3 regions of the Castellaniella sp. genome follow, and region 3 is predicted to be linked to each of the others. Evidence: predicted binding sites of a transcription regulator. Region 3 holds the regulator's gene; each other region holds the start of a gene.
What was found. Region 3 encodes LexA, which represses DNA repair genes until DNA is damaged. Its sites were predicted from a motif close to ACTGTATNNNNATACAGT; they were not measured.

Region 1 (8,395 bases), on a different contig from region 3:
TCTGGCCTTCAGGGCCAGTCTGGTGCGTCACCAGCTGCATGCCCAGAATCTGACCGGCCAGGGTCTTGACTTCGTCCAGCGTCTTGGCAACCTTCACGCCACCGCCCTTGCCGCGTCCACCCGCGTGGATCTGCGCCTTGACGACCCAGACAGGTCCCCCCAGTTGTTCGGCAGCCGCGACTGCGTCCTCGACTGAAAACGCGGGAATGCCGCGTGGGACAGTCACGCCAAACTTCTTCAGCAATTCCTTGCCTTGATATTCGTGAATTTTCATGAGTTACCTGTCAGTGAATAAAAAAAGAAAACCAACGGTGGCCCGTTTCGGACCACCGACCCTGGGTAAGGCCCGGACGCCAGGGCGCAGCAAGCCCCTGGTTTTCATGATGTGTCTCCGGGGGGGACATACCAGGATGGATAGTGTTCTCGTACCACGGGACCATCGACGCGCAAGGCGTGACAGCCATCCAGCTGGAACGGGCGCTGATCTGCCGGCAAGCGACGCTGTTGCCCCACCATGGACTGGATGGCAACAGTGGGCAGGACGCTGGTGAGTTCGGTGACGTGCGTGCAGCCGGCTGCGCGGCCAAAGCGTTCGCGCACCTGATGGCGAAATTGTTTGAGCAGATTCAAGCCGATCAAGCGGCGATAGTCGGGCGCAATCGCGCTGCAAAAATCGCCATAGGGCGCAGCATCGTAAGCCACCTGGGCGTCAGTGATCGTCAGCTGTGTATCGATCGTGACCCGCAGGTGCATGTGGTGGATGGGCGCACCAGCCGGATGGACCTCGCCACTGCGCAAGGGGAAGTCGTAGGCCTTGGTGTCTATGAGTTCAGCATCCAGATCCCAGAGGCCATCTTCGCGGGAATAGGCCTGGACGCGGATCGACCGCGTATGCATGGGTTGACGAGGACACGCCGGCTCGGACAAGGGCATGAGCTTAGAAAGCCTGAAAATTATTTAATCTTTCGATTATACCGTGCATAAGCATTTGCTTATGTGCCAACGGCCCGGCTCCCCCGATTGGGGGAAGCGGGCCGCGCACAGCGCCAGGCCTGCGGGCGGGAATCAGGCGGCTTGGCGCAAGGCCTGTGCCGCGTGCACCATGGACTCCAGTGCAGCCCGTGTTTCGGGCCAGCCACGGGTCTTCAGGCCGCAATCCGGATTGACCCACAGACGCTCGGCCGGCAAGCGCTGGGCTGCCTTATGCATCAAGTCGATCATCCATTCTTGCTTGGGCACGTTGGGCGAATGAATATCGTATACCCCGGGACCGATATCGTTGGGATAGGCGAAGTCCTCGAAGGCGCCCAGCAATTCCATGTTCGAACGCGACGTTTCGATCGTGATCACATCGGCATCCATGGCAGCAATCGCCTGGATGATGTCATTGAACTCCGAATAGCACATATGGGTATGAATCTGGGTGTCGTCCTTGACCCCGCTGGTGCTCAAGCGGAAGCTGTCCACCGCCCAGTCCAGGTAGGTAGCCCAATCGCGACTGCGCAGCGGCAGGCCTTCGCGGAAGGCCGGCTCGTCGATCTGGATCACGGTGATGCCTGCCGCCTCCAGGTCCTGCACCTCGTCGCGCAGCGCCAAGGCGATCTGGCGGCAGGTCTGCTCACGCGGTTGATCATCGCGCACGAAAGACCACTGCAAAATGGTCACCGGACCAGTCAGCATGCCCTTGACAGGTTTATCCGTCAGCGACTGGGCGTAGGCCGACCACGCCACGGTCATCGGGGCCAAACGGGCCACATCGCCAAAAATCAACGGCGGTTTGACGCAGCGGGAACCGTAGCTCTGCACCCAGCCAAAAGCCGTGAAGGCAAAGCCGGCCAGCAGTTCGCCGAAATATTCCACCATGTCGTTGCGTTCCGGCTCACCGTGCACCAGCACATCCAGGCCGATTTCTTCTTGGAAACGGACCACACGTTCGATTTCCTCGCGGATGGCTTTCTCGTAGGCGGCGTCACCCAGCGACCCGGCCCGCCAGTCTCGACGCAAGCTGCGGATCTCGGTGGTCTGCGGGAAAGACCCGATCGTGGTGGTGGGATACGGCGGCAGATCCAGGCGTTGCTGCTGGGCCTGAATGCGCTGGGCAAAAGGGGTGCGATCCCGACTGATTTGTGCAGCACCGGCCAGGCGCTGCGCCACGTCCTGCCGATGAATACGCGGCGAACTGGCCCGATTGCTGACGGCCCGGCGTGCTTCTTCGAATGCCTGATTATCCGCTGCGCTGGCTGTCCCATCCACGGCAGCACGCAATAGACGCAATTCATCCAACTTCTGGATGGCAAACGACAACCAACTGCGCAACTCTGCGTCCAAGCCCGTTTCCAGGGCCAAATCGATGGGTGAGTGCAACAAAGAGCAAGACGGCGCCAACCACAAACGCGCCCCCAAGACCTGTACCGCGGCCTGGATCTGCGTCTGAATCCGCTCCAGGTCGGCCCGCCAAACGTTGCGCCCGTCGATGACCCCCAGCGACAGCACCTGATCCGCACGGACGGCGCTCAGCACCGCATCCAACTGGGTCGGCGCACGCACCAGATCAATATGCAGGCCCTGCACCGGCAAGGCGCGGATCGTGTCCAGATTTGCTTCAACCCCACCAAAATACGTCGTCAGCAAAAGCTTGGGGCCTTGGGTGGACAGGCGTTGATAAACCTGAGCGTATGCCTGTTGCCAGGCGGCCGGCAGATCAAGCACCAAAACAGGCTCGTCCACCTGCACCCAATCCACACCCTGGGCGGCCAGGCGCTGCAGCACCTGCTCATAGACGGGCAGCAGCGCATCCAGCAAATCCAATTTGGCGGCATCTGCCACGCCATCGGCAAAAGCATCACCCTTCCCCAGCCACAGCCAGGTCAGGGGGCCGGGAATCACGGGTCGTGCCTGATAACCCAGGGCCTGGGCTTCCGCCACCTGCTCGAACAGGGCTTCGTTGGCGATCCGGTAAGTCTGGCCCGGATGCAGTTCGGGCACAATATAGTGATAGTTGGTATCGAACCATTTGGTCATTTCGCAAGCTGCTGCAGGCGTGCCCGAAGGCGCACGGCCACGCGCCATCCGAAACAGGGTATCCAGTGCCACGGGCGCATCGTCGGGCTGACCAAAACGGGCGGGTACGGCACCCAGCAAAGTCGTCCACTCCAAAATCTGGTCATACCAGGCAAAATCCCCCACTGGCACCCATTGCAAGCCAGCCTGGGCCTGGGCCGCCCAGTGGCGCGCCCGCAATTCACGCCCGGTCGCCAGCAGGCTGGCTTGATCGACCTTGCCTGCCCAATAGGCTTCTTGTGCCCGTTTCAGTTCGCGCGCTGCCCCAACACGCGGAAAACCAAGATTATGAATAATTGTCATGCTGTGCCCCTGTTAATATTAATACTACTCAATGAACAGTATTGTGCACGGAAGCACGCCGAATAAAAAATCAAATCACACACTTATTACATGAGAAATATTCATGCTAGAGATTCGACACCTGGAAACCTTGCTGGCGATTCGGGACGGGGGCAGCCTGCAAGAAGCCGCTGAGCGCCTGTACGTCACCCAGTCCGCCCTATCCCACCAACTGCGCGACCTGGAAGTCCGCCTGAAGACTCCTTTGCTGAATCGCCGCACCCGCCCTGCCCGCCTGACCACCGCCGGGCTGCGCCTGGTGGCGCTGGCAGAAGATGTCTTGCCCCGTGTGCGCGCCGCCGAACTGGAGCTGCGTCGCCTGTCTGCCGGGCACGCAGGGCGGCTGCACGTGGCCATCGATTGCCACTCGTGCTTTCAGTGGCTGATGCCGACGCTGGACGCCTTTCGTAAAGACTGGCCCGAAAGTCTCGCTGGACCTGTCCGCCGCATTTTCGTTCGCGCCCTTGCCTGCCCTCACCCGAGGCGATCTGGATGTGGTGATCACGTCCGATCCGGAAACACTGGACGGCGTGCTGTATACGCCTTTGTTTTCCTACGAGTTAGTCCTGGCGGTATCCAGCCAAGGGCCGCTGGGCACAGCCCAGGAGATCAGGCCAGAGGATCTGGCCGAACAAGTGTTGATTACCTATCCGGTGGATCGCAGCCGACTGGATATCTTCACGACGTTTCTGGACCCGGTTGGCATCGAGCCCACAGCGATTCGCACCGCCGAGTTGACCCCGATGATTGTGCAATTGGTGGCCAGCGGCCGAGGGGTGGCCGCGCTACCCAGTTGGGCGTTGGATGAATACAAAAACCTGCCCGGTCTGCGCATCTGCCGCCTGGGCGGCGGCATCTGGCGGACCTTGCAGGCAGGCAACCGGGCGGAAGATGCCGAAACGCCTTATATGCAAGCGTTTCTGGAGCAGGCCAGAAAGATTTGTTTCGAGACTCTGCCTGGTATCCGGCATGCTGTCGGCTAATCAGAGGGCAGCCGCCCCCTAGTGATCTGATCGGCCCGACAGCAGGCGGCTGATGACATCGCCTGAAAAGCCGCGCCCCGCCAAAAACCGATACTGGCGGGCGTAGTCCCGAGCGTCCAGGGGCGGCGCCGCAAATTTTTTTTGCCAGACATCCTGTGCACGGGAAAATTCGGTGGCTTGCAGGGTGTCCTGGATGTCGGCCAACTGAGTGTCATCCAGCCCCTGCTGGCGCAAGGCGCCCAGGATACGTCGCGTGCCCTGACGGGCGGCAGTACGGTGCGCATACGCCTGGGCATAGCGCTGGTCGGACTGCCAGTGGTCTTTTTCCAGGGCGTCCAATACGGCTTGGATGGCGTCGGAATCATCGGAATAGGCAGAGAGTTTTTGCTGCAGCTCCAGGCGCGAGTGCTCGCGCCTGGAGAGATAGGCGATGGCCCTGGCCTTCAGGCTGGGGCCTGGGCGGCCCGGCTTATTCTGCATCCGCAACCGGGGCGGAACCTGCGTCCGCAGGTGCAGGTGCGGTGGGCCGACCGGGAGCGGGCTCGGCACGCAGGGTGACACCGTGCTGTTCGCGGACCTTGTTTTCGATTTCAAAGGCGAGATCGGGATGTTCTTTCAGGTATTCGCGGACATTGTCCTTACCCTGGCCAATGCGGGTGCCTTCGTAGCTATACCAGGCACCGGCCTTGTCGACGAAGCCGGCCTGTACCCCCAGATCGATGATTTCGCCCTCGCGGGAGATGCCCATGCCGTACATGATGTCGAATTCGACCTGTTTGAAAGGAGGCGCCACCTTGTTTTTGACGACTTTGACGCGGGTTTCGTTGCCCACGACTTCGTCGCCTTTTTTAATGGCACCGATACGGCGGATATCCAGGCGCACCGACGAATAGAATTTAAGCGCATTGCCCCCCGTGGTGGTTTCCGGATTGCCGAACATCACGCCGATCTTCATGCGGATCTGGTTGATGAAGATCACCATGCAATTGGCGCGCTTGATGTTGGCGGTGAGTTTACGCAGGGCCTGGCTCATGAGGCGGGCCTGCAGACCGGGCAGGGAATCCCCCATGTCGCCTTCGATTTCGGCCTTTGGAACCAACGCCGCGACCGAATCGATGACGATGAGGTCGACCGACCCGGAGCGCACCAGGGCATCGGTGATTTCAAGGGCCTGTTCGCCGGTGTCGGGCTGGGAAATCAGCAGGTCTTCGAGGCTGACCCCGAGGCGCGAGGCATACTGGACGTCGAGCGCGTGTTCGGCGTCGACAAAAGCGCAGGTGCCGCCGATTTTTTGCATTTCAGCGATGACCTGAAGCGTCAGCGTCGTCTTGCCGGAGGATTCCGGGCCGTAGACTTCGACGACGCGGCCACGAGGCAAACCACCGACGCCCAGGGCGATATCCAGCCCCAGCGAGCCGGTGGATACCACCTGAATATCGTGTTCGATCTGGTTATCGCCATAACGCATGATCGAGCCTTTGCCAAACTGCTTTTCGATTTGCGACAGCGCGGCGGCAAGCGCTTTGGCACGTTCAGGGTTGGCCTTGCCGGTGCGTTCGTCCATGGAGGGGTTCCTTTTTTTCGGGGGAGATTTAAATGCGGTCATAGGGAAATTATGGCATTAAATTATACTGTATAAATCAACAGTTGTGCTGGACTTGTCCCAGTCTTTGCCAATCCATGGGCCAGTATCCTTCCTTTATCGCCATCGTTAACCCTAAATGACGCTGGGTGACACCCATGAGACAATCAGCAACATCCGGGTGACTAGCACTTTCTTCCCCTGGCCACCATCTCCCATACCCTGGATGTCATTCCCGCCATGCGTATCCTGATTGCCGAGGACGACAGTATTCTTGCGGATGGACTGTCCCGATCGCTGCGCTACGACGGCTATGCCGTGGATGTAGTCCACGACGGGTCCAGCGCTGATTCCGCCTTGCAACTGCAAAGCTTCGACCTATTGATTTTAGACTTGGGCCTGCCCAAGCTGAACGGCCTGTCCGTGCTGCGTAAATTACGCCAGCGCGGCACTCCCCTGCCCGTGCTGATCCTGACCGCAGCCGATTCCATCGAACAGCGCGTCGAAGGCCTGGACCTGGGTGCCGATGACTATATGTCCAAGCCCTTTGCACTCACTGAACTCGAAGCCCGGGTGCGTGCCTTGATCCGCCGCCACGGGGGCGGGCGCGCTTCGACCCTGCGCCATGGCCGCCTGGCCTTTGACCTGAATGGCCGCATCGCCACCATCGACGACGCTCCCCTCGAACTCTCTGCCCGCGAAACCAGCCTGCTGGAAATCTTTCTATCGCGCAGCGGCCGCATGATCAGCAAACACCAGCTCGTCGACTTGCTGTGCGAATGGGGCGAAGAAGTCACCACCAATGCCATCGAGGTCTATATTCATCGCCTGCGCAAAAAAATCGAGCCCGCCGACATTCATATTCTGACGGTGCGCGGCCTGGGATATTGCCTAGAGCCAGAAGGCCGCAGCCGAGTGGCCGACGCCGCTGCCGTGGGTTGATGCCATCCATGTTTGCCAACCGGAACCCGGCAAACAAATCACGGCCCAGGCGCCACACAACGCTATTGGGCCGCATTTTGTTGTGGATGATTGTGCCGCTGTTCGTCCTTTGGTCGGTTGGCATCGTCATCACCTATTTTATTTCCCTGAATATCGCCAATTCGCCCTACGACCGCACGCTGGCCAGCCACCTGCGCCTGCTGCGCCACGAGGTCGAGCAACAGCGCCTGAAACAGGGCGTTGTCCTATCCGAGTCCGCCCGCACCGTGCTGACGGGCAACACCGAGGACACCCCCGCCACCTGGCAGATCCTGGACGCCAATGGCCATCTGATCGCGGGCGACGCCAGCATCCCCACCCCCCAGAACTGGACGTATGACATTGACCAGATCCGCTATCGCAACGCCACGCTGAACCACCGCGCTATCCGCATCGCCTATATATGGGGCGGGCGCGACCGTGACGGCACGGGATTTTTGACTGTCGTGGCCGAATCCGCCGAAGCCCGCGCCACCTTGCAGCAAGAAATTCTGACCGGGATGCTGACACCGCAACTGATTATTTTGCCGCTGGCGGCCATGCTGGCCGGACTGGGTTTGACTCAGGGCCTGGAGCCCCTGAGCCTGCTGCAAGAACATATGCGACGACGCAAACCCAGCGACCTGTCCCCGATCCGCGACGACCTGGCCCCCGCCGAAATCGTGCCGCTGATTTCTGCCATGAACAACGTGCTGCAACGCCTGGCGGCCTCGATCGAGTCCCAGCGGCGCTTTGTGGCCAACGCGGCGCATCAGCTTAAAACCCCATTGGCGGGCATCCGCACCCAATGCGAAATCGCGCTGCGCGAGCACGAACCCACCCGCATGCGCGATAGTTTGCAACAATTGATTACGGGTTCGCAACGCGCCACCCGGCTGGTCAACCAACTACTCTTGCTGGCCCGTGCCGAGTCCCTGGACCCGACCCAGTCCCGCACGACTGAACAACTGGACTTGAATACCCTGGCCGCAGAAACCACCAGCAACTGGGTCGCCAATGCGATCAAGCATGACATCGATCTGGGCTTTGAATCGTCCGATCAGCCGCTCCCCATCTTCGGCAACCGCACCATGGTGCAAGAACTACTGAACAACCTGATCGACAATGCCCTGATCTATACCCCGGCTGGCGGCCAAGTCACCGTCCGCGTCCTGGCCGATGGCGACCAGCGTATCTGCCTGGAGGTCCAGGACACCGGGCCTGGCATTCATCCTGACGAGCAAACCCAGGTCTTTGATCGCTTCTATCGAATATTAGGCCAACAAGCCGAAGGCAGCGGACTGGGTCTGGCCATCGTGCGCGAAGTCGCCGACCACCATCAGGCCACCATCGCGTTCCTGCCACCCGGCAACCACAGCGATCCCACCAGCGCCGGGACCCGCTTGCGCATATCCTTCCCACGCGACCAGATCCCCAGGACCCGCACATGAAATCCAGCTCTTTCATG
Region 2 (5,948 bases), on a different contig from region 3:
GCTTTGTCTGGACGAAATGTTTTGCTTGCGTGCTTGTGCACCTTCATCTCAATATATTCGCGAATTGCCATTTGGTCTTCAACCGGCAGGCTTCTGTATTCCTCAAGACTGACAATATCTGCAAACGGCCACGCCGTCGTGGCAGCCACTTCAGGGGAATCCACCAAAATAGGGGGCTTATCCGGCTCAACGCCTGGCACCAAGAGCTGCCAGGCCTCCATGCCGAAAGCCTTGGCCAGGTCTTCCAAATTATCAATTTTCAGTGCGGTTTCACCTGTGCGTGCACGCGCAATCGTTGATTTGCTGACGCCCGTACGACTCGCAATCACTTCCAGTTGAGGATAGCGAGTGCCATGTCCCGTGACCCGTTTGAGCGTTCTGCTCAGTTCATCGACGATTTTTTTTCCCATATTTGGATAGTGCCAGCAAGGCACATTCAAATGCGGAATATGATTCCCGAATATGGGATTACAGTGGAGGGTACAGCAAATTCACGCATGCGTGAATTATTCGCCACCTTTTGCCAGGTATGCCTGGCGTAGGACTTCGATATCGTCCAAAAATTGCTTTAGTTCGGGTTCGGGGGCAATGACGGTGGCTTTGACCCATCCCGGCGGGAAGCATTTCAGGCGCAAGTAGGCGTCCCACCACAGGTCCCGACACTGCATCACCCACGGGCTCGTGACACCGTACTCCCGTGCTATGTCTGCAAGTGTGCGCCCATCCACCAGGGCCGCATACGCCAGCCGTTGGGCTTGGACGTTACGTACTTCGCCCATCTCGGCAGCCAGGCTCATAAACTCTAGGTCGGTTAAGCGTTTTTTCTGCATCGTTCTCTGAACCACTGCTCTATATTCTTGTGCATCTTCTGCTGTGAGTTCCGCCACGATTCGGGGGCAAACCAACCGATCACACCACCGATGGCGACTATGAAAAGCCCGAGGATAACTTTAGATACCATACCACCTCCATAAGGATAGTTTACGTGATCGGGTCGTTTGTGCGATCAGATCGCTTTATTGTTTTGCAGGACTGGCTTGTACGACTACTTTAATAGCTGGGTTCGCGCCCCACACTGCAGCTACTAAGCCATCGAGCGTCGAAAATTCAATGGCTTCATGCCCAGCCAACTGCCACATCGACTGATGTCTGATCACTTCAACTGTGTCAGAAATCAATACTTTGGCAAGGTCAGTCTGTGCTGTGTGATCAATACGGGTTGATGCAACAGTTTGTGGCGCAGGCATCGTAGGTGACGAAGGAGCAGTTGCAGGCTTTGGTGCCGCTGGATCGCGAGGTTTCTTTTTCTTCAGCTGGTCCCGGACTTCCTGTCGGATATTTCTACCAGGATCTGCAGCTGCTTGCGAGACGATGTCCTCAGCGATAGCAGGATCTTGTTTTGCCAGACGACTCAGCTCATTGAGGGTTGTCACATCACTGCTGACACCTTGCTCGATGGCTTGTTGCACCACCGGATCAGACTCAACTGCCGTCAGGTAGCGCAGTCTTTCAGAAACCCAATTGGTGCTTTTTTGCCATTCGGCGGCCACGGCTTCCAATGTGCCCAAGGTTTCTTTGTCAGCACGCAAGGCCTGAGCAATTTCAGCGTTCGTCAGGGCCTCTCGGTGAATATTTTCAGCCCGTTGGATGCGAAGATGCTCCAGCTCAGTGAGAGTACGAACAATCGCTTTAAGCTTTAGGCCCTTCAGCGCCACTGCTCTGCAACGTCGTTCGCCTGCAACCATGATGTAGCGGCCAGGTGCATCAGGGTTCGGGCGCACAACAGCGGACTGGATTTGGCCCAAGGCCACGATGTTTGCACCTAATTCTTCCAGTGCCTCTGTTGTCAGGCCAGGGTTATCTTTGGAGCGCTGCTGGGGTAAGAAATCGATCAGGTCAGTATCGATATCAATTTGTTGCTCACCTGGTCGCGGGGCTTCAAATTCAGACAGCTTGGATTTCCGGATGCCTTTAGTAAAAACACTCATAAGTAATCCTTTTTGTGATGTCAGGCGTAAAGCCGGGCGATGATTTCATTGCAAGCACTGCGCATTTCGGCAGAAGCCTGGCGTTGGCTGCCGCTTCGAGGCGCCTGAAAGATAGGTTTTGCCAAGGCAAGCGACGTAGGTACACATGCACGTTGCATGATGGGCTGGTTGATCACCATTTCTTCACCGTATTCTTCCAAAAGGAAGGCAATACCCTCCAGTTCGTTGCGAGATCGGCTATTCACTAGGAAGGGGACCAGACCCAAATTTCTTAGGTCGGGATTGTAGCGGGACCTGATCAACTCGACGGTGTTCAGGAATTTCGGCAAGCGATGAATCGAAAAAGAGCTGATCGTCACCGGAGATACCACCGCGTCAGCAGCTGCCAGGACACTGATCAGCCGTCGCTGTAGATTAGGGGGGGTGTCGATCACAGCAATATCAAATGAGTCGGAAAAGTTTTCCAGAATGGTGGATCGCAAATCGGGCAGTTCACCCTGGGTCGCATCATCGACGTCGACGACTTCAAGATCAGCGGGAACAAGCCAAATATTCTCAGCAACCTGCCTGGGCGCGCAGGCCAAAGATCCTTTAAATAAGTTGCTGGCCACTAAACAATTGCTGTAGTCGGCTTGATCTGGAAAAGCCTCAGACAAATCATCTTCGTCCGTGTCAATCAACAGCACGCGTTTACCCTGTGCAGCAAGAGTGTATGCCAGGTGTATAGCAAGCGTGGATTTCCCAACGCCGCCTTTACGATAGGCGATAGCCAGTATTTTCATAGCAAAGGATTTCATAGGAACTCGCAAGAAAGCGAAATAATTAATGAATTATAAATATAGTAAAAATAAAGCGCAAGCGCAAATTCACGCATGCGTGAATTCGTTCCCGGGAACCCTGACAAGGATCATCATGAACGCACAACAAATCCATCATCAGGGCTGACTGGGACGCATATTTCATGGTAAAAAACACTGTTTGTTCATACAGTGAATTACCATGTCAGCCCCTCTTCCTTTCCAACCGAATCCAGCAATATGCTGGGCCACGGTCGCGACTACACAATGTGGTTTTCCCAGCCCCGCAGATGACCACACGCAGCAGCGCATCGATCTCAATAGAATCCTGATCCATCAGCCTGACGCCACTTTTTACATGCGCGTGCGTGGCCCATCGATGCGGGACGCCGGGATCGAGGACGGGGATTATGTGATCGTCGACCGATCCCTGGAGGCCAGGCATGGCGATATCGTTGTGGCCGTGGTCGACAGCGAGTTCACGGTAAAAACGCTGCATCGCAAGCGCGGGTTGGTGCGATTAATGGCCGCCAATCCGACTTTTCCAAATATCGAGCTACGTGACGGCCAGGAGCTGGTGATTTGGGGGGTGGTGACGTGGACGCTCAAGCAAAACCGCGCATAGCGCTGATCGACGGAAATTCATTCTTCTGCAGCTGCGAAAGAGTCATGCGTCCAGATCTGGAAAACAGGCCCCTAGTTGTGCTATCCAACAATGACGGCTGCGCCATCGCTCGCACCCAGGAAGCCAAGGATTTAGGCATCAAAATGGGAGCACCCTGGTTCAAGATCAAGCACCTTGAGACCCAGGGCCTGATGGCTCTATCGGCTAATTTCAATCTCTACGGAGATCTGAGCAGCAGAATGATGAATGTGGTCGGCCAGTTCTCACCCAGACAAGAAATCTACTCCATCGATGAATCATTCCTGGATTTGACCGGCATTTCTGGTACCGGCAGAGAAATTGGCACGGACATTCGCCAGCGCGTGCGTCAGTGGGTTGGCATCCCGACGTGCGTGGGCATTGGCTCGACAAAGACGCTGGCTAAGCTGGCCAACCACCTGGCAAAGCTGACCCCCAGGCTGCTGGGCGTCTGTGACCTGACAACCATCGACCAGGCCCGCCTTATGCGCGTACTCAGCCGCGTGCCAGTTGGTGAAGTATGGGGTGTCGGCAGAAGACTGGCGCCGAAGCTGCAGGCCATGGGCATCCACACCGCTGCTGACCTGGCCCAAGCTGATTATCGCGAGATCCGCGATACTTTCTCAATCGTGCTGGCCAGAACCAGCAAGGAGCTGGCCGGAATGTCGTGCGTGAGATGGGAAGCTGTGCCAGCAGCGAGGCAACAAATTATGTGCTCTCGAAGTTTCGGCCACGCCGTTCTTGATATTGTTTCCCTGCAGCAGGCGTTAAGCCTATTTGTCACCCGAGCCGCCGAGAAGATGCGCAGCGACGGCACTTGCACTTCAGCAATCCAAATTTTTATACGCACAAGCCCATTTCGCACAGATCCGCAATATTCGGGCAGCATAGTCGAGCAGCTAGACCAGCCCACAGACGACACAGCAACGCTGCTGACTGCTATGTCCAGAGGATTACGCAAGATTTTCCGGCCGGGATTCAAGTACGCGAAAGCGGGCGCGTGCCTGCTCGACCTGGCTGCGTCTGACATGGCCCAGGCGCAGGGCAATCTCTTTGCCGCGCTACCGTCCGAGAATAGACTGATGGGGGTCATCGACGGCTTAAATCACCGATTTGGCAGAGCCACAGTTTCGGTGGCCAGCGCCTTATCTGACCCTGATGCCGCTTGGCATATGCGTCAGGATCGGATGACACCGGCGTACACCACGGACTGGAGGCAGGTGGTTGAAATTTGGCGGTGAATCGGTGCAATTATCAATGCCAAATCTTCCCTACACGCTTTTCAAAACGAACCTATGGACATATGGAAATCTGCGCCGTGCCGGCGCAGACCAGCGGGCTCGCTTCGCTCGGCCTATGGACAAACCTGATGGACAGACCGTGGACAGCTACGCTGCCCACCGCCTGACCACAGGTATTGCCCACAGGCAGACCCGCTTTTACCACATGCCCACAGGCCCCCAGCCAGCAATCAATATGAAATACAGTTTGAAATCCAGACCTCGAAATGCCTAGAAACCCATGTCTAGGTCATAGCCTCGGAGTCGCTCAAATTCTTTCTGTTGAGCCATAACCCCCGGGTCTGTATATCTTGGTGCGTACTCATTAGCAGGCCCAGCACCGCCTTCAAGACCACGTAAGTCTGAAGCTGCCTGAAGCCATTGCGCACGAGGAATCGGTGGGCCAATGAAGGGCTGCAAGTATGCATCCAAGTGATTGCCATTTGGGTCGGCAATCTCTCTTGTCAGGGCGGTAAGATAGCTGTTTTTGTTGGTTTTATGCCAGTCAATCGACATACCAGCACGCGAACAAAGTTCCGCATGCACCAGCAGCATCGTACGTCCGTTGCCATCCAAAAATGGATGGCCATAAGCAAACAGGCCCATGACAAGGCCAGGCTGACTCACCATCAAACCTTTGTCCTGTGCCAACTCCAAGCCATGGAGCACAGCACGTTCGCATTCAAGAGGGTCACAAAAACGAACCTCTCCCTTGACAACAGCACGATCTGGCATAGTCTGCATGCGATCCTGACCAGCCCACGGATAAAGGTCTTCAAACAGAATCCGATGAACCTGCAGAAAATCCGCATACTCGATTCGGCGCAATCCGGCTAGAAAATTTAAAGCCTTTGGCAACATCGTCCTATAAATCTGATGCTCCAAAACCTTGATGACTGCAGGATCTTTCTCACGCTGCGAATTTCGCAGATAACCAGCTGTGGCGAAATCGCCAAAGGGATCAAACTGACCGGACACGGCGATGATGCGCAACGAGCATACTCAGCTGCTCGGCAGTTGTAATTTTCCCAGAGCGAGCCAGGGCAACAAGCAAATCATCAGTGGAATCGCTTTGGACGATATCACCCGCCAGGCGGGTGACATCAACTGCCCATTTGTCTGCGAACGTCGCTGTGTATGCAATGCCCGCACGGCGAGCCAAAGCACGAACAAAAACTGATGTCACCGTCGAGCGCCGACGTTTCATTTGTGATGCCTTGGTCCCCACTTTCCGCCTCTT
Region 3 (8,395 bases):
ATTGGTCAGGAAACGCCGAAACGCAATCTGGCCGTGGCGGTATACAACCACTACAAGCGCATCCGCTATGCCGAGGCCAAAAGCGGTGATGTCGAGCTTTCCAAAAGCAACATCCTGCTGATCGGCCCAACCGGTTCAGGCAAGACCCTGCTGGCGCAGACGCTGGCGCGCATGCTGGATGTTCCTTTCGTCATGGCCGACGCCACCACGCTGACCGAAGCGGGTTATGTGGGCGAGGATGTTGAAAACATCATCCAGAAGTTGCTGCAAAACTGCAACTACGAGGTCGACAAAGCCCAGCGCGCCATCGTCTACATCGACGAAATCGACAAGATCTCGCGCAAGGCCGACAACCCTTCCATTACCCGTGACGTGTCGGGCGAGGGGGTGCAACAGGCCTTGCTGAAGCTCATCGAGGGCACCGTGGCCTCTGTGCCGCCCCAGGGGGGGCGCAAGCACCCCAATCAGGACTTTGTTCAGGTGGATACCACCAACATCCTGTTCATCGTGGGCGGGGCTTTTGATGGCCTCGAGAAAATCATCCGTGATCGCAGCGAACGTTCGGGCATTGGCTTTTCCGCTACCGTGCGGGCGCGTTCCGAACGCGGCGTGGGCGAGCTCTTTGCTGAGGTCGAGCCCGAGGATCTGATCAAGTTTGGCCTGATTCCCGAATTGGTTGGCCGTCTGCCCGTGGTGGCCACGCTGGAAGAACTCAAGGAAGATACGCTGGTGCGTATCCTGACTGAACCGCGCAATGCGGTGGTCAAGCAATTCCAGAAGCTCTTCGAGATGGAAGAAGTCGAACTCGACGTGACCCCAGAGGCGCTAACTGCCATTGCCCAGCGCGCCATCAAGCGCCGTACCGGGGCACGGGGTCTGCGCTCCATCATGGAACAATCCCTGTTGGGCACCATGTTCGATCTGCCCTCCAGCCCGGATATCAATCGGGTCGTGCTGGATGCCGATGCCGTCGAGGGTCGGGCCAAGCCTCAACTGGTCCATGGCCCACGGCGCGCCGCGACGACCGAGGAGAAGCCGTTACGGACAGCAGCGGCTTGATTTTTCTCCATCATGGGGGCATGCGGTTACGCTTATACTGAAACTGCGGTGCCGGGTCTTGAAATCCGCCAACCCGGCACCACATGAACAAGCAGGCAACATGCAAAAAAGGAAGCCTGCGCTTCCTTTTTTATTGGAATAACCGTTTTAGGATGCAACCATGTCTGCTAGTCAGATTCTGACCCAGGACCCTGTGGATCTACCGCTGCTGCCGCTGCGCGATGTCGTGGTCTTTCCCCATATGGTCATCCCGCTGTTTGTCGGGCGACCGCGTTCCATCAAAGCGCTAGAGCTGGCCATGGAGGCCGGCAACAGCATCATGCTGGTGGCCCAGAAATCCGCCGGCAAGGACGAACCTACACCGGACGATTTGTACGATATCGGCTGTGCGGCCAATATTCTGCAGATGTTGAAACTGCCCGATGGCACTGTCAAGGTGCTGGTCGAGGGTCTGCAGCGCGCGCATATTCATGCCGTGGCCGATGCCGAGACCCACTTCGTGGCGCGGGTGACGGGTGTCCCCGAAGATACAACCGACCAAACCGAGGCCGAGGCCTTGCGCCGCGCCGTGATGGCCCAATTCGAGCAATACGTCAAGCTCAATAAGAAAATCCCCCAAGAAGTGCTGACTCAATTGGCCGGGATCGAAGAAGCCGGCCGTCTGGCCGATACCATTGCGGCTCACTTGCCACTGAAGATCGACCAGAAGCAATCCTTGCTTGAAATGCCGGGGGCGGCCCAGCGTCTGGAATCCCTGTTGGCCCAGCTGGAATCCGAAATCGAGATTCTGCAAGTCGAAAAACGCATCCGTGGCCGGGTCAAAAAACAGATGGAAAAAAGTCAACGCGACTACTATCTGAACGAGCAGGTCAAGGCCATCCAGAAGGAACTGGGCGAAGGCGAGGAAGGCGCCGACATTGAGGAACTCGAACGCAAGATCGAGGCTGCCCGCATGTCGAAGGAAGCGCGCAAGAAAATCGATAGCGAGCTGAAAAAACTGAAGCTCATGTCACCCATGTCGGCCGAGGCCACCGTGGTGCGCAATTACATTGATACGCTGATCAATCTTCCGTGGCACAAAAAGAGCCGGGTCAACAACGCCCTGGCCAACGCCGAGGAAGTCCTGGATGCAGACCACTACGGTCTGGAGAAGGTCAAAGAACGCATCGTCGAATATCTGGCGGTGCAGCAGCGGGTCGAAAAACTCAAGGCACCCATTCTGTGTCTGGTCGGGCCACCAGGGGTGGGCAAGACCTCGCTTGGGCAATCGGTGGCGCGTGCCACGAACCGCAAATTCGTGCGCATGGCGCTGGGTGGCGTGCGTGACGAGGCCGAGATTCGTGGCCATCGGCGCACTTATATCGGTTCCATGCCGGGTAAGATCCTGCAGAACATGAGCAAGGTCGGGGTTCGCAACCCCCTGTTCCTGCTGGATGAAATCGATAAGCTCGGGGCTGATTTCCGGGGCGATCCATCCTCGGCACTGCTAGAGGTCCTGGACCCGGAACAGAACCATACCTTTCAGGATCACTACATCGAGGTCGATTTCGATCTGTCGGATGTGATGTTCGTGGCCACCAGCAATACGCTGAACATCCCACCTGCGCTGTTGGATCGGATGGAGGTCATCCGTCTGGCGGGCTACACCGAGGACGAAAAGGTCCATATCGCCTTTGATCACTTGTTGCCGAAGCTCATGAAGAACAACGGTGTTCAGGATGGCGAACTCAGTGTGGCCGAGTCCGCAGTCCGGGATATCGTGCGTTATTACACGCGTGAGGCGGGGGTGCGGGCACTGGAACGCGAAATCTCCAAAATCTGCCGCAAGGCCGTCAAGCGTCTTTTGTCCGCCAATCCCGTCACCAAGGGGCGGAAAGTATCCAAGGTCTCTGAGTCCTTGACTGTGGATTCGGATAACCTGGGGGATTACCTGGGCGTGCGGCGCTACAGTTTCGGCATGGCCGAAAAGGAAGACCGCGTCGGCCAGGTCACAGGCTTGGCCTGGACCGAGGTGGGCGGCGATCTGCTGACCATCGAGGTTGCCGACATGCCGGGCAAGGGTGTGGTCACCCGCACGGGTTCCTTGGGCGATGTCATGAAGGAATCCGTCGAGGCGGCGCGCACGGTGGTCCGGGCTCGCGCCCGCCATTGGGGCATTGCCGATCAGGTTTTTGAAAAACACGATCTGCATGTGCACTTTCCGGAGGGTGCCACGCCCAAGGACGGTCCTTCGGCGGGCATCGCCATCACCACGGCCATGGTTTCGGCACTGACCGGTATTCCAGTTCGTTCGGATGTTGCCATGACGGGCGAAATCACGCTGCGTGGCGAGGTGCTGGAAATCGGTGGTCTCAAGGAAAAGTTGCTGGCTGCTCTGCGCGGCGGCATCAAGACTGTCATGATCCCAGAGGAAAACGTCAAGGATCTGGCCGAGATGCCCGATAACGTCAAGAACCACCTGGAGATCATACCCGTGCGCTGGATCGATCGGGTGCTAGAGGTCGCCTTGCAGCATATGCCGACCCCTTTGTCTGACGAAGAGGTCGCCCGCTTGGCCGCCGAGGCCCTGGCGGCCTCGAAACCGGCGTCCTCAGCAGGCGGTGATGTGTTGAAGCATTAACTGGCACGCGGCCCAGGTAATTAACTGGCGCGTGATCCAGGCAAAAGCCCCGTCCCTGAGAAATCAGGAGCGGGGCTTTTTGCTGGTGCAGCTAACAGCATCTGTCCCCGGCTTTTGATGATTTTGGTGTTTGTCCTGGATGGGGTTGGACAGGGTAGTGATTAGTGCGGCTTATTGGTGCGGATCAGGCCGACGACGAGGCCTTCGATGGCGAAATCGTCGGCGGCGCTGATGTCGATGGGGGAAAAGTCCGGGTTTTCAGGCAGCAGGCGTATGTGTCGACCCTGGTGATCAAGGCGTTTGACGGTGACATCGTCTCCCAGGCGCGCCACGATGATCTGTCCGTGATGGGCTTCGGGGGTGCTGCGCACCGCCAGCAGATCGCCATCCAGGATGCCGGCATCGCGCATGCTGCTGCCGCGCACCCGCAGCAGATAATCGGGTGGGGAGTCGAACAGGTAGGCGGAGATGGGGATTTCGCGTTCTATGTGTGCAGTGGCCAGGATTGGATGGCCGGCGGCGACGCGGCCGATCAGGGGCAGCATGCGGTGATCGGCAGATTCTATCCAGGCAGGAGCCCCAGGCAGATCGCCTGGGGGCATGGCTGCGCCGGTGTCGTTGGCGGCGTGGCGAGTAGGGGAGGAGGTGTCTTGGGTTTGTTGCGTTGCGGTGGCGCCGGGGATGGTCAGCATGGCCTGGGCCAGTGCCGTCAGCTGAATACCGCGCGATGTGCCTGCCACCAGCAGGATGTAGCCCTTGCGGGCCAGGGCGCGTAAATGGTCTTCGGCAGCGTTGGCCGACCGAAAACCCAGCGCCGTGGCGATCTCAGCCCGGGTAGGGGGGCGGCCATCCTGATGGATAGCCTGTGCAATAAGCGCCAGAATCTGCGATTGGCGGGTAGTAAGCTTGGTGGACATGGCTGGTACTGGATGAAATCACAGCCTGTATTTTGTCCGAATGTGCCAAATAAGGCAAGCCGCGTCGCGGCCTGCAGGCCGCTTCGATAAAATAGGCACAGAACAGTCCGCAGGGACTGCCCTGTGTTCGATTTTATCCCTTCAGAACCTGGGCGATGGCGCGGGCTACGTAGTCTACATTGGTGCTGTTAAGCGCCGCCACGCAAATACGGCCGCTGCCGACGGCATAAATGCCGAAGTCTTCGCGCAGACGCTCTACCTGAGGTTTGGTCAGGCCAGAGTAAGAGAACATGCCGCGCTGGGTCTTCACGAAGCTGAAGTCCTGAGTGACACCCTGGGCGTGGATTTGCTCGACCAACTGATGGCGCATGGTGCGGATGCGGTCACGCATGCCGGCCAGTTCATCAGACCAGAGCTTGAATAGCTCGGGGCTGTTCAGCACGGTGGAGACCATTGCACCGCCGTGGGTGGGCGGGTTGGAGTAGTTGGTGCGGATGACGCGCTTCAGTTGGCTGAGTACCCGGGTGCTTTCCTCGTCGCCGCTGGTGACCAGGGTGAGGGCGCCCACGCGTTCGCCGTACAGCGAGAACGACTTCGAGAATGACGAGCTGATGAATAGTGTCATGCCCAGATCGGCAAACATGCGCACCACGGCGGCGTCTTCTTCAAGGCCGTCGCCAAAGCCCTGATAGGCAATGTCCAGGAAAGGCACCAGTTGCTTGGCCAGCAGCGTTTGGGCGATTTCGCGCCATTGGTCCAGGGTTGGGTCAACGCCGGTGGGATTGTGGCAGCACGCGTGCAATACCACGATGGTGCCGGCGGGCAGGGATTTCAGCGATGCCAGCATGCCGGCAAAATCCAGGCCATGAGTCGCGGCGTCGTAATAGGTGTAGCTGACCACGGGGAAGCCCGCAGCCGAGAACAGGGCTTCGTGGTTGGCCCAACTGGGGTTGCTGATGGCGACCTGAGCATTGGGCAGGATGCGCTTGAGGAAGTCTGCGCCGACCTTCAGGGCACCGGTGCCGCCCAGGGTCTGGACGGTCAGGGAGCGGTGATCCGCCATCAGCGGGGATTTTTCCCCCAGCAATAAGGCGGCAGCGCCATGGTTATAGCCGGGAATCCCATCGATCGGCAGGTAGTTGCGCGGGGCGGCCTGTTCGAACAGGATGGCCTCGGCTTGGCGCACGGCCTTCAGCAAGGGGATTTGGCCGTTGTCGTCTGTGTAGACGCCCACACCAAGATTGACCTTGGTGGACCGATTATCGGTTTTGAATTGTTCGTTCAGACCCAAAATAGGGTCGCGAGGGGCGAGTTCGACAGAAGCGAATAGTGAGGTCATGAGATACCGTTGAGACAAAAGAGAAATGGTCTTGGTCACAGAGGCCAACGATGTGATAATAAGGGGTTAACCCGAATAATGTCTAGGCGAACCATGGAGAACCAGAAAAATTCTCCGGGCTTTGTGTATTTCCCGGATAGTCCTTTTCAGCTGTATCAGCCTTATCCGCCCGCTGGCGACCAACCTGCCGCCATCGATGCGCTGGAGGCGGGCGTGCGCGACGGCCTGATGTGTCAGACTTTGCTGGGGGTGACAGGTTCGGGCAAGACCTTCACCATGGCCAATCTGATTGCCCGCACGGGCCGTCCCGCCATCGTGCTGGCGCCGAATAAAACCTTGGCCGCCCAGCTGTATGCCGAGATGCGCGAATTTTTCCCGCGAAATGCCGTCGAATATTTCGTGTCATATTACGATTATTACCAGCCCGAAGCCTATGTGCCGTCGCGCGATCTGTTCATTGAAAAGGATTCGTCCATCAATGAACACATCGAACAAATGCGCTTGTCGGCCACCAAAAGCCTGCTGGAACGCCAGGATACGATTATCGTTGGCACGGTGTCCTGCATCTACGGGATCGGTAATCCGGCTGATTATCACGCCATGGTGCTGACCTTGCGCACTGGCGACCATATTGGTCGCCAGGAAGTTCTGGCGCGGCTGGTTTCCATGCAGTACGAACGCAACGACACGGACTTTGGGCGGGGAGCCTTCCGCGCCCGAGGCGAGACCATCGATGTGTTTCCTGCTGAACACGCCGAACAGGCGTTGCGCATCACCATGTTCGACGATGAGATCGAATCCCTGGACCTGTTCGATCCCTTGACTGGAAAGCTGGTACAGAATCTGCTGCGCTTCACGATTTTCCCCAGTTCCCACTATGTCACGCCGCGCGAAACCGTGCTGCGCGCCATCGAGACCATCAAGATCGAGTTGCGTGAGCGCTTGGTCAACCTAACGGCTGACGGCCATCTGGTTGAAGCCCAGCGTCTGGAACAGCGCACCCGCTTTGATCTTGAAATGCTGCAGGAACTCGGGTTTTGCAAGGGCATCGAGAACTACTCCCGCCATCTGTCGGGGGCTGCGCCTGGCGAACCCCCACCCACTTTGATTGATTATCTGCCTGCCGGTGCGCTCATGTTCATCGACGAGAGTCACGTCACCATTGGGCAGTTGGGGGGGATGTACCGGGGTGACCGTTCACGCAAGGCCACGCTGGTGCAGTTTGGGTTTCGCCTGCCTTCAGCGCTGGATAATCGGCCCTTGCAACTGGAGGAATTCGAGGCCCGCATGCCGCAATGCGTGTTTGTTTCTGCCACGCCGGGGGCTTACGAGGCGGACCATGCCGACGAGGTCGTCGAACAGGTGGTGCGGCCTACCGGCCTGGTTGATCCGGTGGTTGAAGTACGTCCAGCCGCCACTCAGGTGGATGACCTGCTGGGCGAGGCGAAACTCTGCATCGCCCGCCACGAAAGAGTCCTGGTCACCACGCTGACCAAGCGCATGGCCGAGGACCTGACCGAATACCTGCAGGAAAACGGCCTCAAGGTCCGCTACCTGCATTCCGATATCGATACGGTCGAGCGGGTGGAGATCATCCGCGATCTGCGTCTCGGGGCTTTTGATGTGCTGGTGGGCATCAACCTGCTGCGCGAAGGGCTGGATATCCCCGAGGTTTCGCTGGTCACGATTCTGGATGCCGACAAGGAAGGCTTCTTGCGCTCTGAGCGCAGCCTGATCCAGACCATAGGCAGGGCAGCCCGGCATCTTCATGGGCGGGCCATCCTCTATGCCGACCGGATCACGGACTCCATGCGTCGGGCCATGGATGAAACGGCCCGGCGCAGAGAAAAACAACAGGCTTTCAACATCGAACATGGCATTACGGCGCGTGGGGTCAACAAGGTCGTGCGCGACTTGATCGATGGGGTGTCCGTCGCGGCGGCGCCGCTTGCGCTGGCGACGGACTTCGATGAATCCATGTTGGGGGATGAAAAGGCCTTGTCACGCGAAATCAAGCGCCTGGAGCAGCGCATGAACGAGCACGCCCGCAATCTGGAGTTTGAGCAGGCTGCTGCTGTGCGGGATACCCTGCGCGCCCTCAAGGACCGTGCCTTATTGTCATAGATGCCGTTTGCCTCAGACCTGTCATCGGGCGCATGGGTCGAATGTCGGATTTTGCAAAGTTCTGACATCACGAGGTTTTTTTATGAATCTTGAATAAAAAAGCTTGCCAATTTCCGGGTTTTCCCTCACACTTTCACCTATCATGCATAAGGTACTTTTTGTCTGCACGGGCAATATCTGCCGTTCCCCGTCTGCCCAGGGCGTTTTCCAACACTTGGTCGACGAGGCAGGTCTGTCCGACGCCATCAGCGTCGATTCAGCCGCCACCCACCAATTCCACGTGGGCGAGGCCCCGGACGCGCGGGCGCAAACCGCTGCGCGTAAACGCGGCTACGA

Region 1: a site for LexA is predicted at 6,016-6,033, ahead of recA (recombinase RecA). Genes of this name have one in related genera too.
Region 2: a site for LexA is predicted at 2,962-2,979, ahead of VDP81_RS03180 (translesion error-prone DNA polymerase V autoproteolytic subunit). Genes of this name have one in related genera too.

What each region holds. Positions count from the first base shown of each region.
Region 1 covers NZ_JAUCCU010000001.1:143,404-151,798, forward strand. The annotation lists gene sucC (ADP-forming succinate--CoA ligase subunit beta) at 1-274, opposite strand, end outside; gene VDP81_RS00715 (DUF2889 domain-containing protein) at 379-933, opposite strand; gene metE (5-methyltetrahydropteroyltriglutamate--homocysteine S-methyltransferase) at 1,066-3,363, opposite strand; partial or broken gene VDP81_RS00725 (LysR substrate-binding domain-containing protein) at 3,467-4,385, shown strand; gene recX (recombination regulator RecX) at 4,404-4,865, opposite strand; gene recA (recombinase RecA) at 4,855-5,949, opposite strand; gene VDP81_RS00740 (response regulator transcription factor) at 6,208-6,909, shown strand; gene VDP81_RS00745 (sensor histidine kinase) at 6,918-8,378, shown strand.
Region 2 covers NZ_JAUCCU010000001.1:642,742-648,689, reverse strand. The annotation lists gene VDP81_RS03200 (helix-turn-helix transcriptional regulator) at 1-410, opposite strand, end outside; gene VDP81_RS03195 (TrfB-related DNA-binding protein) at 507-830, opposite strand; gene VDP81_RS03190 (ParB/RepB/Spo0J family partition protein) at 1,017-1,988, opposite strand; gene VDP81_RS03185 (ParA family protein) at 2,009-2,785, opposite strand; gene VDP81_RS03180 (translesion error-prone DNA polymerase V autoproteolytic subunit) at 2,988-3,410, shown strand; gene VDP81_RS03175 (Y-family DNA polymerase) at 3,383-4,669, shown strand; gene VDP81_RS03170 (Fic family protein) at 4,940-5,701, opposite strand; gene VDP81_RS03165 (hypothetical protein) at 5,670-5,915, opposite strand.
Region 3 covers NZ_JAUCCU010000002.1:603,580-611,974, forward strand. The annotation lists gene clpX (ATP-dependent Clp protease ATP-binding subunit ClpX) at 1-1,059, shown strand, start outside; gene lon (endopeptidase La) at 1,220-3,679, shown strand; gene lexA (transcriptional repressor LexA) at 3,841-4,596, opposite strand; gene VDP81_RS14450 (amino acid aminotransferase) at 4,730-5,935, opposite strand; gene uvrB (excinuclease ABC subunit UvrB) at 6,029-8,059, shown strand; gene VDP81_RS14460 (low molecular weight protein-tyrosine-phosphatase) at 8,199-8,395, shown strand, end outside.